Regions from separate parts of the Chromobacterium sp. ASV23 genome, predicted to be linked through region 2. Evidence: predicted binding sites of a transcription regulator. Region 2 holds the regulator's gene; each other region holds the start of a gene.
What was found. Region 2 encodes FNR, which switches genes on or off when oxygen is low (the NO sensors DNR and NnrR bind a similar motif). Its sites were predicted from a motif close to TTGATNNNNATCAA; they were not measured.

Region 1 (4,529 bases), on a different contig from region 2:
GCGCTTCCGCGGCCAGCAGGGTCCAGGCCAGCAAGGCACCGCCGACCGAAATCACCAGACCGGCGTTCATCAGGTTGGCGCCGAAGGTGCCGAAGGCCTTTTGCAGCACATAGGCGGTGGACGGGTTCTTCAGGGCGGCCAGTTCCGGCTGGGTCATCACGCCCAGCGACAACACCGACACGGCGACCAAGAGCGCGATGGTCAGCAGGAAGCCGATCACGGTCGCCTTGCCCACGTCCTTCATGCTTTCGGCGCGGCCGGAGAACATCGAAGCGCCTTCGATGCCGATGAATACCCATACCGTCACCAGCATGGTGCTCTTCACCTGATCGACGATGGTGCCGAGCTTGGCGTTGCCCCAGAAGTCCAGATTAAAGGTATCGACCTTGAAGGCGAACACGATCAACACGATGAACAAGGCCAGCGGCACCAGCTTGGCCACCGTGGTGACGGTGTTGATGAAGGCCGCGCCATGCACGCCGCGCAGCACTAGGAAGTGCAGACACCACAGCACCACGGAGGCGCAGATGATGGCGGTGGGCGTGTTGCCGTCGCCGAAGGCCGGAATCCAGAAGCCCAGGGCCGAGAACATCACCACAAAGTACGACACATTACCGATCCAGGCGGAAATCCAGTAACCCCAGGCCGAGTTGAAGCCCATATAGTCACCGAAACCCTCCTTGGCATAACCGTAGACGCCGCCCGACACCTCCGGTTTGCGCGAGGCCAGCATCTGGAACACAAAAGCCAACGCCAGCATGCCGACGAAGGTGATGGCCCAGCCTATCAGGATGGCCCCGGCGCCGGCGCCGGCCGCCATGTTCTGCGGCAGCGAGAAGATGCCGCCGCCTATCATCGAGCCGACGACCAGCGCCGTCAGCGCGCCTAGCTTCAGCCTGGGTGATCCGCCCTCGGCTACGCCGGCTTGGCTTACAGTTTCAGTAGACATTTTCATTCTCCGATCAGGGATGTAAACCGTTATTCATTATTAAATTCTTATCATCTGAAATTATGGTATACCGCGTTAATTCAGGGTCTCCAGACGAGTCGTCGGCTCGATTGACTTACATCAAGCGCTCATGATGGACAAAATGCCGACCTACAGCGGATGCGACTAAAGCTTGCAACAAGGCGTCATGCGATACGGCGAAAAGTCATAAAAACAGCGGCCGGCTCAGCAACAACATTCAAGATAGAAAGTCTGAATGGAAAAAAAAGGCGGGATGGCGGACAACATGATCCAGCGCAAAAACTGCGGAAAATTTACAAATCAATCATGGACTTGAAGGATAGCAGGCGCGCTCCCGCGCGACAGGAGAAAAAAAAGCGGATACGGCCCACCACCGTATCCGCCAACACACACATCAAGAGGAAATGCCAAAACTACGGGAATGAATCCTTACTTGCCCGGCTTGTTGATGTTCTTGAAGATCACCCAAACCGCGCCGATCACTACCAGCGTAGCCACCACTATCGTCAACAGACTGAGGCGGCCCACATCGTCCGATACCATCAGGGTCAGCAGCTCCATCGTGTTCTCCTCGCAGGTTCTGCGCCTTAGCGCCCTTGCCAACGACATAATAACCACTTTGTCGATGTTGAAATTGACCCATGTCAATCCGATGCATCCTGGCATGACAAACAAAAAGCCCCAGGTCCATGCCTGGGGCTTTTCATATACAGATCAGCAGCTTGTCTACTTTCCGCCGCCCATATCCTTGGCCAGGAAGAAGGCATCGGAAAAGAACTCATCCTCCGGCAAGCCGCGCTCACGCGTGAAGGTGCCATGCGCCGCCTCCACCATCACCGGCGCGCCGCAGGCGTACACCTGATGACCGGACAGATCGGAGAAGTCTTCCAGCACCGCCTGGTGCACAAAGTCGGTGCGGCCCGTCCAGTTGTCTTCCGGCAAGGCTTCCGACAGCACCGGGATATATTGGATGTGCGGATGAGCGGCGGCCCAGCCTTCGGCCAATTCCGCCATGTACAAATCCGCCTTGGTGCGGGCGCCCCAGTAGAAAGTCATCGGTCGGGTGATACCATGCTGGATGGCATGCTCGATGATGCCCTTGACCGGCGCGAAGCCGGTGCCGCTGGCGATGAAGATGATGGGCTTGTCAGACTCTTCGCGCAGGAAGAACGAACCCATCGGCCCCTTGAAGCGCATGATCTCGCGCTCCTTCATCTCATGGAACACATACTCGGAGAACGAGCCGCCCGGCTGATGGCGTATATGCAGCTCCAGGAAAGCATCGTCGTGCGGCGCGTTGGCGATGGAGAAGCTGCGCTTCTTGCCATCCTTCATCAAAATATCAATGTATTGGCCGGCGCGGAACTGCAGACGCTCCGACACCGGTAGCTTCAGCTTCAGCACCGCCACGTCGTGGATTTTCTCGATTTTTTCCACGCGGCACGGCAGCGTCTTGATCTGAATGTCGCCCATGCCGGTCACTTCGCGCACCTCGATGCTGACGTCGCCCTGCGGCCGCGCGCAGCAGAACAAAGCCATGCCCTGGGCCTGCTCGGCCGAGGTCAAGGCCTTTTCCTGGAAACCGTCCTGGCTGACCTCGCCTTCCACGACTTTGCCTTTGCAAGCGCCGCAAGCGCCGTCGCGACAGCCGTATGGCAGGCCCACGCCCTGACGCAGGGCGGCCTCAAGAATCGTTTCGTGCGCTTCCACACCGAATGTATGCCCGCTCGGGAGCACTTTCACCTGGCAAGTCATGTCGTATCTCAATCCTGAATTCTGGCTAAAATGCACACCATGCGTACCTTGCTCATCATAGGCGCCGGCGATGTCGCCCGGCGCGCCATGCCGCTGCTGCGCGGCCACTGGCGGGTGCTGGCGCTATGCCGCTCCGCCGATGCAGCCTCGCGCTGGCGCGCGCTGGGCACCGTGCCGCTGCATGCCGATCTGGACAACCACGCCAGCCTGGCTCGTCTGGCCGGGCTGGCCGATGCCGCCTTGCTGTGCGCGCCGCCGCCCGGCCATGGCCGGACCGACCCGCGCACGCGCAAGTTATTGTACGCGCTGGCAAAAGCGGACAGCATACCACAGCAATGGGTGTACATCAGCACCAGCGGCGTGTATGGCGACGCCTCAGGCCGCTGGCTGGATGAGACCGCGGCGCTGCGGCCGCGCAACGAGCGCGCCTGGCGACGGGCCGACGCCGAAACGGTCTTGCGCCGCTTCGCCATCCGTCATGGCTGCGCGCTGACCATCCTGCGCGCGCCCGGCATCTACGCCGACGACAGGCTGCCGCTGTCGCGCCTGTTCAATCAAACGCCGTTGATAGCGGACGCCGAAGACAGCTGGAGCAACCACATCCACGCCGACGACCTGGCGCGGCTGTGCGTGGCGGCCCTGTCCCGCCGCCACGGCATCCGCGTCTATAACGCCTGCGATGCGTTGCCGCTGCCGGTCAGCCGCTGGTATCGGGCGCTGGCCGAAACGCTGGACCTGCCCTGCCCGCCGCAGCTGCCGCGCGAGGCGGTCAAGGCCAGCGTTTCGCCGCAGCAATGGTCTTTTCTGGGCGAGTCGCGCCGGCTGGACAACCGCCGGGTCCTGCGCGAGCTTGGCGTCGCGCTGCGCTGGCCCAGCGTGCTGGATTACCTGGCGGCATTGCGACAAGATCCGGCCCGGCGCGCGGCAATACTCGCAAGCCAAGCCGAGATTCGGTAACATCGCGGTTTTTTTGAGTTTTCAGCAGGCCAGCAAAATGGAAAATCCGGATTTCAAACGCTCGATCCGCAGCTTTGTGCTGCGGCAGGGCCATTTGTCCACGGCACAGCAGCGCGCCATGGACGAAGGCATGCCCAAATGGGGCATTGAGTACCGCCCCGAGGCGATCGACCTGGAACAGGCCTTCGGCCGCGCCGCGCCGAAAATCCTGGAAATCGGCTTCGGCATGGGCGGCGCCACCGCCGAAATCGCCGCCGCCAATCCGGACAAGGACTACCTGGGCATAGAAGTGCACGGCCCCGGCGTCGGCAATCTGTGCAAGCTGATCGCTGAAAAAGAGCTGACCAATCTGCGGCTGATGCGCCACGACGCGGTGGAAGTGCTGGACAATATGCTGCCTGACGGCTGCCTGGACGGCGTGCATATTTTCTTCCCGGACCCGTGGCATAAAAAACGCCACAACAAACGCCGTCTGATCCAGTCGCCCCTGGTGGCCAAACTGGCCAGCAAGCTGAAGCCCGGCGGCTACTTCCACGCGGCGACAGACTGGGAAGACTACGCCATCCAGATTCTGGAAGTGCTGAACGGCAACGCCAATCTGGAAAACACCGCCGACGGCTATGCGCCGCGCCCGGACTACCGCCCGCTGACCAAGTTCGAAGCGCGCGGCATCAAGCTGGGCCACGGCGTGTGGGATGTGATCTTCCGCCGCAAATAAGCCAGCCCAGAACCGCTCCACACCGACCCGCCGACGCGGGTCGTTTGCGTTTTGCGCGGCCTATCGCGCCAGCAGCGCTTTGATGTCCTCCACCAGTTCATGCGGCTCCACCGCCGGTTCGTAGCGCTT
Region 2 (4,529 bases):
TGCTGCAACTGCACGGCGGCAAGGCAGGCGGTCAGCGGCTGCATATAAACGACGCCGATTTTTTCCTTGTTGGTGAACTCGATGTTGTCCTGATTGGTTCGATACAGGGCGTAGACCAAGTAGAGCAGCGCGAAGGCGAACAACAGTCCGATGACGGCAAAACGCTTGGGATAGCTGAGGCGTTGCATCAGCCGGACGATGGGGGTGGTCATGGCGATACTCCTTCCGTATTGCCCGCGCAGGAACGCTGGAGGGCAAAACGTGGCGGAATGAAGTTCCCTATCCTTGAACTGTATAAGTGGAATTGCTTAATGCAAGTCTAAATGATAGTGATTTACAGACGGGCAGCTATCGCGTGGGAGACAGCATTGGATGGTGCAGGCCATGAAAGGACGGCGGCCGGCTGCGCGCGCCTTGCCGCTTGTGTTCCTGCAAGGCGCGCAGGCATGAAATCTCGCGCCGGAGGCGCGAGGGGGATCGATCAGATGGTTTTGGAATAACGGGCGTGAGTCTGCCGTTCGCGCAGATGCCGGTCAAAGATCATCGCGATATTGCGGATCAGGAAACGGCCCTTGGGCTCCACCATCAGGAAGTCGCCGTCGAAGGACAGCAGGCCCTGCTGCTGGAAAACCCGGATCTGCGGCATTTCTTCGGTGAAGTATTGGGCGAAATTGATGCCGTAGATTTCCTCGATGGCCTCCACCGACAGCGAGAAGCGGCACATCAGGCCCTGGATGATGGTGCGGCGCAGCACGTCGTCGTTGTCCAGCGTCAGGCCGCGCACCACCGGCAGCTTTTTCTGATCCAGCGCGGCGTAATAGCCTTCCAGCGTCTTGTCGTTCTGCGTGTAACAGGCGCCGATCTTGCCGATGGATGACACGCCGAAGCCCAGCATGTCGCAGTCGGCGTGGGTGGAATAGCCCTGGAAGTTGCGTTGTAGCCGGCCCTGGCGCAAGGCGACGGCCAGCTCGTCGTCCGGCTTGGCGAAATGATCCATGCCGATGAACACATAGCCGGCATTGGTCAGCATCTTCACCGCGTCCTGCAGGATGTCCAGCTTGACGCCGGCAGGCGGCAGGTCGGCCTCATGGATGCGGCGCTGCGGCATGAATACCGTCGGCAGGTGGGCGTAGTTGTACAAGGCCAACCGATCCGGATCGAGCGCCAGCGCGGTTTCCAGCGTGCGCAGCATCGATTCGCGCGTCTGCAGCGGCAGGCCGTAGATCAGGTCCAGGCTGACCGACTGGATGCCGGCCGCGCGCCCGGCCTCGATCACGGCGCGGGTTTCCTCTTCGCTCTGAACGCGGTTGACCGCCTTCTGCACGGCCGGCTCGAAGTCCTGCACGCCGACGCTGATGCGATTGAAGCCATATTCCGCCAGTTTTTGCATCGTTTCGCGCGAAACCTTGCGCGGATCGATCTCTATGGAATATTCTCCATCTGGCATGAATTCAAAATGGGTGGAGAGCATGCCCATCAATCGTTCAAGCTGGGCATCGGACAGGAAGGTGGGGGTGCCGCCGCCAAAGTGCAGCTGGATGACTTTTTCGCGGCAACCGAGCTGCTCGGCCACCAGGCGGATTTCCTTCTCCAGATAGTCCAGATAGATGTCGGCCTTGCTCTTGTCCTTGGTGATGATCTTGTTGCAAGCGCAGTAGAAACAGACCGTGTTGCAAAACGGTATGTGCACGTAAAGCGATAAGGGCTTGCGGTTGGCGCCGATGCGGCGCTGCTTCAAGCGAAGCAGATAGTCGCTTTCGGAAAAATTGGATGTAAAGCGATCCGCGGTCGGGTACGATGTGTACCGCGGCCCTGAGCCATCCAGTCGTTCGATCAGCTCGCGATCAAACTCAAAATGAGCGGGAGAATAGGGATGGGTGGTTTTCATGTCGTTTTCTGATGGAAAAACTTCTGGTGTACTGGTAAATTTGCGGAAAACCCGTGAACTCAGTATTGATAAGGGTCAACCTTTACCGGCTTGCAGCCCATACAGCATGTCAGAACACAATCACATACCCCTGCATAGTTTAAAAGTCTCTTGCTCCAGCTGTAGTTTGCGCGAGCTGTGTCTCCCGGTTGGCCTCAATCGCGAGGAGATGAGCCAGCTCGATACGGTGATTCGGCAGAGCCGCCGTCTGAAGCGAGGCGAGTACCTGTTCCATAGCGGCGAGTCTTTCAAGTCGCTGTTCGCCGTGCGCACCGGCTTCTTCAAAACCTGCGTCGCCAGCCAGGACGGCCGCGAACAAGTCACCGGTTTCCAGATGTCCGGCGAGCTGATGGGTCTGGACGGCATTTCCACCGGCAACCACAGCTGCGACGCCATCGCGCTGGAGGACAGCGAGGTGTGCGAGCTGCCGTTCAACCGCATGGAGACGCTGAGCCGCGACATCCCCAGCCTGCAGCACCATTTCTACCGGCTGATGAGCCGCGAAATCGTGCGCGACCAGAACGTCATGCTGCTGCTTGGCAATATGAAGGCCGAGGAGCGCATTGCCGCCTTCTTGCTGAACCTGTCGCAGCGCCTGTCCACCCGCGGCTTCGCCGCCAACGACTTCATCCTGCGCATGAGCCGCGAGGAGATCGGCAGCTTCCTCGGCCTGAAGCTGGAGACCGTCAGCCGCACGCTGTCCAAGTTCCAGCAGCAGGGCTGGATCGCCGTCGATCACAAGCATATCCAGCTGGTGAAAGTGGACGATCTGAAGAACCTGATCTCCGGCTGTTCCCACGCCAACGGCCACTGATTCCGGCTTGAAGGAAAAGCGAAAGGCAGGTCATTGACCTGCCTTTTTCATGTCCGCTGATGATGGCCGACGCCAGGGCTTACTGGATGATGCCGCCGCCCAGGCAGATGTCGCCGTGGTACAGCACAGCCGATTGGCCTGGGGTGACAGCCCATTGCTTCTCCTGGAAGCGCAGGCTGGCCTGGCCGTCGACAATGGAAGACAGCGAGCAGGCGGCATCGGCCATGCGATAGCGGTTCTTGGCGCTGTAGTCGCCTGGCGCCGGCGCGTCCGGCAGCGTCCAGCTCAGGTCGGCCATGGACAGCGTCGGCTTCAGCAGCAGCGGGTGGTCGTGGCCTTGCACCACAATCAGCTTGTTGCCCGGGATATCCTTGCCGGCGACGAACCACGGCTCGCCGTTGCCGTCCTTGCTGCCGCCGATCGTCAGGCCCTTGCGCTGGCCCAGCGTGTAGTACATCAGGCCGATGTGCTCGCCCACGACTTTGCCGTCCGGCGTCACCATCTGGCCGGGCGAAGTGGGCAGGTAGCGCTGCAGGAACTCGCGGAACGGCCGCTCGCCGATGAAGCAGATGCCGGTGGAGTCTTTCTTGGCGGCGGTGGGCAGGCCGGCTTGTTCCGCCAGCTGGCGCACTTCGGTCTTCTTGATGTCGCCCAGCGGGAAGATGGCCTTCGCCAACTGATGCTGCTGCAAGCGGTACAGGAAGTAGCTCTGGTCCTTGGTGTGGTCCACCGCCTTCATCAGGTAATGGACGCCGTCCTGTTCCATCTTGCGCGCGTAGTGGCCGGTGGCGATGCAGTCGGCGCCGAGTTCCATCGCGTAGTCGAGGAAGGCCTTGAACTTGATCTCGGCATTGCACAGCACGTCCGGATTCGGCGTGCGGCCGGCCGAGTATTCCTTCAGGAAGTACGAGAACACGCGGTCCTTGTATTCCTTGGCGAAATTGACGATTTCCATGTCGATGCCGACGATGTCGGCCACGCTCATCGCGTCCAGCGCGTCCTGCTTGATGGAGCAGTATTCGTCGTCGTTGTCGTCTTCCCAGTTTTGCATGAACACGCCGATCACTTCATGGCCCTGCTGCTTCAGCAGCCAGGCCGTTACCGACGAATCCACGCCGCCGGACATGCCGACGACGATGCGTTTCTTACCCGTCACGGGGTGCTTCCTTCCTTGCTGTTGCTTGCCTGTTTGACAGGCTCGGGTACGGCCGGCGGCTCGTAACCCGTCATCCAAACTGAAAGGGGAACCACCACGGGCGGTTCCCCGAAATCCTTGAACCAAGTGTCCACCGCCCAGTCCTGATTGGCGGCGGTATCGTGCAGCACGCCGGTGTAGTGCAAGTCCAGAATATGCGGCGCGCGCCATTCAGGTGGCGCCGCATGGTGGAATTTCAACCAGCCCTGGCTATCCAGGTAGCGCAGAAAGGTGGTGACATTGCTGCTGTGGTCCACGCAATCCATCCGGCCTTCGGCCGGGCCGTCATGGAAATTGCCGCCTTTGTCCTGCCAGATCGGCATATCGCGCGCGGCGATGAAGTACAAGGCCTGAACCGCGTCTGCTACCGCCTCGCGCTCGTTTTGCGCCGTATCGGCCTGGAATAGCCGCGCCGCCAGCCAATCACGCTCCTCTGCGGATAGTTCGAAGGAGGCGTGCCTGGAACATCGGTAATGATAACAGATGTTTAGCGCATCGGCGAAGGCCTGGGGCAGGGCGCAAAAGAGCAATAAGGCCAGCAGGGCTTTGATCATAGGCGGTATCCGGTGGGGCTCAGCGCAGGTCGCGTATCA
Region 3 (4,529 bases), on a different contig from region 2:
CTGCGCGCTGGAGCAGATCGCCCGCTTCGGCGCCGAGGCGCTGGTGGTGTCGCTGGGCGTCGACACCTTCGAGGGCGACCCGATTTCCCGTTTCCAGCTGGGCACGCCGGACTTCGTCACGCTGGGCGCGCGTCTGGCGGGACTGAAACTGCCGACGCTGTTCTGCCTGGAGGGCGGCTACGCGGTGGGGCCGATAGGCGACAATGTGGTGAATGTGCTGGCCGGTTTCGAGGCGCGCAGCTAGCCCGGTTTTTTACCGCCGCTTGGCCTATGTTCAAAGAGTCTTCGCCGCGGATGGGGACGCCGCGCGGGGCATGAAACGGAGAGGCTATGGGGAAGAGTATTGACGGCTTGATCGATCGCTTGGGCACGCCGCGTCCGCCTTTGGGCGGCATATCCGCCGTGTCGCAACGCCGCGTCAGCGCGGCGCTGTCTGGCGATCTGGCTTTGGAGTTGATGGCCTTGGCGGCTGTGTTTGAAAACAGCAGCGAGGCCTTGGCTGGGGAATTGTTGGGCGCCGCCATCGCGGATGCCTGGGAGGCGCTGGATGATAGCCAGATGCTGCGCGCCACCCAGGCTTGCCGCGACATCTTGAGCGGCGCGGGGGACGGAGGCCTGCGCAGGCATTAAGTCGAAGTTTGGCGGAACGGGGCGAGGGGACGACGCAGCCGTTTTGCACGGCGGAATGCCGCAAGGTCAATACGCTTTTGCATCTGGCAACGCAAAGGGAGGCAATGATGGGATTGGCCTTGAAAACCCTGCTGACCGCGCTGGAGAGCCAGCGCGTCGGCAATGTCGATTCAGGAGCGGAGCTGGATATGCCGACGGTGCGCGTGCTGGAGGTGCCTTTGGATCTGACGGCCTGCCGCGAGCTGCGCGTGTTGGCGCATGTGTTCAATGGCGAGCAGTCGGCTTTGGCGGCGGCGGTGCTGCGCGCCGCCTTGCTGGATATGCAGGCGCATCTGGACGATGAGCTGGATCAGCTGGCGCATTTGGCGCGCAACTCGCTGGATGATTGCCAGTCCTGATGGCGGCAGCGCAATAACAGGCCGGACAGCGATGTCCGGCCTTTTGTTTGGGCGCGGCGTAAGGCTTACAGCAGCTTTTCTATGGCCGTGGCCAGTTCGGCCGGCTCAGTCTGCGGCGCATGGCGGGCGACCACGCGTCCTTCGCGGTTCACCAGAAACTTGGTGAAGTTCCACTTGATCATTTCAATGCCCAGCAAGCCCGGTTGCTGCTGCTTCAGATAGCGCCACAGCGGATGGGCGTCGTTGCCGTTGACCTGGATCTTGTCGGCCATCACGAAGTCCACGCCGTAATTCTTCTGGCAAAAGTCACCGATCTCGTCAGCCGTCCCCGGCTCCTGCGCGCCGAACTGATTGCAAGGGAAGCCTATCACCGTCAGCCCTTGGTCGGCGTAGTCGGCGTGCAGCTGTTGCAGCCCGGCGTATTGCGAGGTAAAGCCGCAGCGGCTGGCGGTGTTGACCAGCAGCAGCACGCGGCCGCGGTAGTCGGTCAGCGATTGTTCGGCGCCATTCAGGCGACGGAAGGAGAAGTCGTAGATGTCCATCAGGTCCCTTAGTTTGCGTGAGCAGGCAAGCATGCGTGCGGACTTAGGGCCTGGCAAGGGGAGGAGCATAAAAAGGGGGCGTAGCGGCAAGGGGGAACCGCGACGCCCCAAGAAGAAACAGCTTGCTGTGCAAAGGGTCGGCACAACCGGGATGTCAGCTAACCCTTTGTTTAGCCTAGAACAGTTGGTGGAAATTGCGAGAGGGTTTTTGCGGCTGCCGCAAATGCAACAGGATGGCCGGGGCCATCCTGTCTGGAGAATCGTACGAAAGTACGGTCAGGGGCGGGGCAGGGTAACGCCCACCTGGCCCTGGTATTTGCCGGCGCGGTCCTTGTACGACACGTCGCAGATTTCATCGGACTCGAAGAACAGCACCTGCGCCACGCCCTCGTTGGCGTAGATCTTGGCCGGCAGCGGGGTGGTGTTGGAGAACTCCAGCGTGACGTAGCCTTCCCATTCCGGTTCGAACGGGGTGACGTTGACGATGATGCCGCAGCGGGCATAGGTGGATTTGCCTAGGCAGACGGTCAGCACATTGCGCGGGATGCGGAAGTATTCCACGGTGCGCGCCAGCGCGAAGCTATTGGGCGGGATGATGCAGTAGCCCTTGCCGGAGACTTCCACGAAGGAGTTGGGGTCGAAGTTTTTCGGGTCGACGATGGTGCTGTTGATGTTGGTGAACACCTTGAACTCGTCGGCGCAGCGGATATCGTAGCCGTAGCTGGATGTGCCGAAGGAAATCAGCTTCTGGCCGTCTTCGTCCATCTTCACCTGATTGGGCTGGAACGGCTCGATCATGCCCTGTTCCGCCGCCATCCGGCGAATCCACTTGTCCGATTTGATGCTCATAGTCGTTGGCCCGTGTGTCGTTTATTGCAATGGCTGCAATTTTAACCGTTTAGCGGCGCTTCCGGCTATGGAATTGACCGGCGGCGGCGTGAGCGTGAAGCGTTTGACCTCGGTCAAGCCGACCCGGGATTGCGACAAATTGTCGCAAGAGGCAAGGAGGCGATTCGATATAATAATGCAAATTATTCCCGTTATTATCAGGACAAAAAACATCATGTCGTCCCTGGACATCTTTCCCGCCGGCGCCCACGGCATCGTCGAGCGGCTGAATCTGGCTGAAGAAGCCTTCCGCCGCGTGGCGGCTTTCGGCCTGGTGCCGGGCTGCCGTTTCCACTTGCGCAAGGCCGCGCCCTGGGGCGGCCCCTTGCTGCTGGAAGTGGGCGCCACCCGCTTCCTGTTGCGCCGCAGCCTGGCGCGCCATATCGAAGTGAGGGCGGCGGCATGAAGCGGTTTGCCCTGATCGGCCTGCCCAATACTGGCAAGTCCACCTTATTCAACCGCTTGACTGGCATGTCGCAGCGCGTGGGCAATTGGCCCGGACTGACCGTGGAGCTGATCAGTTCGCGTTTGCTCTTGGGCGGCAAGATGGTGGAGCTGATCGACTTGCCCGGCGTCAACGATCTGACCGGCTATACCGATGACGAGGCGGTGGTCCGCGACGTGCTGCTGTCCACGCCGTTTGACGGCGCGGTGCTGGTGCTGAACGCCAGCCAACTGGACCGCCAGCTGCCGCTGGCCTTGCAAGTATTGGCCAGCGGCCTGCCCTGCCTGGTGGTATTGAATATGGCGGACGAGGCCAAGCTGCTGGGCGTGACGGTGGATGCCGACGCGCTGGCCGAGCGCCTGCAGGCGCCGGTGGTGCTGGTGTCGGCCAAGCGTATGGAAGGCTGGCCCAAACTCAATGCCGCCTTGAACCAGCTGGCCGCGCAGGATGGCCCCGCGGTGCACGCGCAACTGGAGAACGTGCCGGAGGCGCAGCGCGCCATCGACATGGCCCGCCGCAAGCTGGAAGGCTGCTGGCGCTTGCCGCCGGTGCTGCCGGTGCTGCTGACCGAGAAAGTGGACCGCTGGCTGCTGCACCCGTGGCTGGGCCTGCCGCTGTTCTTCGCCTTCATGGCCTTGCTGTTCAATCTGACCTACCAGATCGGCACCCCATTGCAGGACGCCGTGGGCGGCGTGCTGGACTGGGTCAAGGACCAGGCGCTGGCGCCTGCCGTCGCTTCGCTGCCGGCCATCCTGCAGAGCTTGGTGCTGGACGGCGTGTGGCAGGGCGTGGCGACTGTGCTGACTTTCGCCCCCATTCTGTTCGTCTTCTTCGTGCTGATGGCCATGGTGGAAGACAGCGGCTATCTGGCGCGCGCCGCTTTCCTCACGGATGCGATGATGGCGAAGCTGGGGCTGGATGGCCGCGGCTTCGTGATGCAATTGATGGGCTTCGGCTGCAATGTGCCGGCCATCCTCGGCACGCGGGTGATGCGCGAGCGCAAGCAGCGGTTGCTGACCATGCTGGTGATCCCGTTTTCGCTGTGTTCGGCGCGCCTGCAGGTGGTGGTGTTCTTCGCTGGCATTTTGTTCAGCAAGGCACAGGCGCCGTGGGTGGTGTCAGGCCTGTATCTGATGACTTTCGTCGCCGCCATCATCACCGCCTGGGTGTTCAAACGCCGCTACCGCGGCGACGAGGCCTTCCTGCTGGAAGTGCCGCCGTATCGCCTGCCGGGCGCGCGCCACATGCTGACGCGGGCGGTGGGGGAGGTGAGTGCCTTCCTGCGCCTGGCGTCCACCTTCATCCTGGCCGGCGTGGTGATGGTCTGGCTGCTGACCCACATCCCGGCCGGCCACGACAAGACCCTGGCCTACGTGCTGGGCGAGACGATGTCGCCGGTGCTGGACCCGATAGGCATCCGCGCGGAGCTGGCGGTGGCGCTGCTGTTCGGCTTCATCGCCAAGGAGATTCTGCTGGGCAGCCTGGCGGTGATTTACGGCGTGTCCGAGGCCGGCTTGGGCGGGGTGCTGGTGCAGCATCTGGACTGGGTGTCGGCGATGAGCTTCCTGATCTTCACGCTGGTGTATGTGCCTTGCCTGTCCACGGTGGCGGCGATGCACCGCGAGT

Region 1: the regulator FNR is predicted to act here: its motif matches at 1,605-1,618, upstream of JHD59_RS14110 (DUF3149 domain-containing protein).
Region 3: the regulator FNR is predicted to act here: its motif matches at 2,523-2,536, upstream of JHD59_RS01820 (FeoA family protein).

What each region holds. Positions count from the first base shown of each region.
Region 1 is NZ_JAELTR010000034.1:5,753-10,281, reverse strand. Features, by position in the region: gene arcD (arginine-ornithine antiporter) at 1-949, opposite strand, end outside; gene JHD59_RS14110 (DUF3149 domain-containing protein) at 1,400-1,531, opposite strand; gene JHD59_RS14105 (CDP-6-deoxy-delta-3,4-glucoseen reductase) at 1,697-2,713, opposite strand; gene JHD59_RS14100 (NAD(P)H-binding protein) at 2,765-3,682, shown strand; gene trmB (tRNA (guanosine(46)-N7)-methyltransferase TrmB) at 3,720-4,400, shown strand; gene JHD59_RS14090 (glutathione peroxidase) at 4,461-4,529, opposite strand, start outside.
Region 2 is NZ_JAELTR010000004.1:87,192-91,720, forward strand. Features, by position in the region: gene JHD59_RS03290 (methyl-accepting chemotaxis protein) at 1-212, opposite strand, end outside; gene hemN (oxygen-independent coproporphyrinogen III oxidase) at 482-1,888, opposite strand; gene fnr (fumarate/nitrate reduction transcriptional regulator Fnr) at 1,995-2,741, shown strand; gene mnmA (tRNA 2-thiouridine(34) synthase MnmA) at 2,821-3,897, opposite strand; gene JHD59_RS03310 (hypothetical protein) at 3,894-4,490, opposite strand; gene JHD59_RS03315 (NUDIX hydrolase) at 4,510-4,529, opposite strand, start outside.
Region 3 is NZ_JAELTR010000002.1:135,495-140,023, forward strand. Features, by position in the region: gene JHD59_RS01795 (histone deacetylase family protein) at 1-244, shown strand, start outside; gene JHD59_RS01800 (hypothetical protein) at 331-630, shown strand; gene JHD59_RS01805 (hypothetical protein) at 738-1,028, shown strand; gene JHD59_RS01810 (glutathione peroxidase) at 1,094-1,570, opposite strand; gene dcd (dCTP deaminase) at 1,847-2,419, opposite strand; gene JHD59_RS01820 (FeoA family protein) at 2,634-2,864, shown strand; gene feoB (ferrous iron transport protein B) at 2,861-4,529, shown strand, end outside.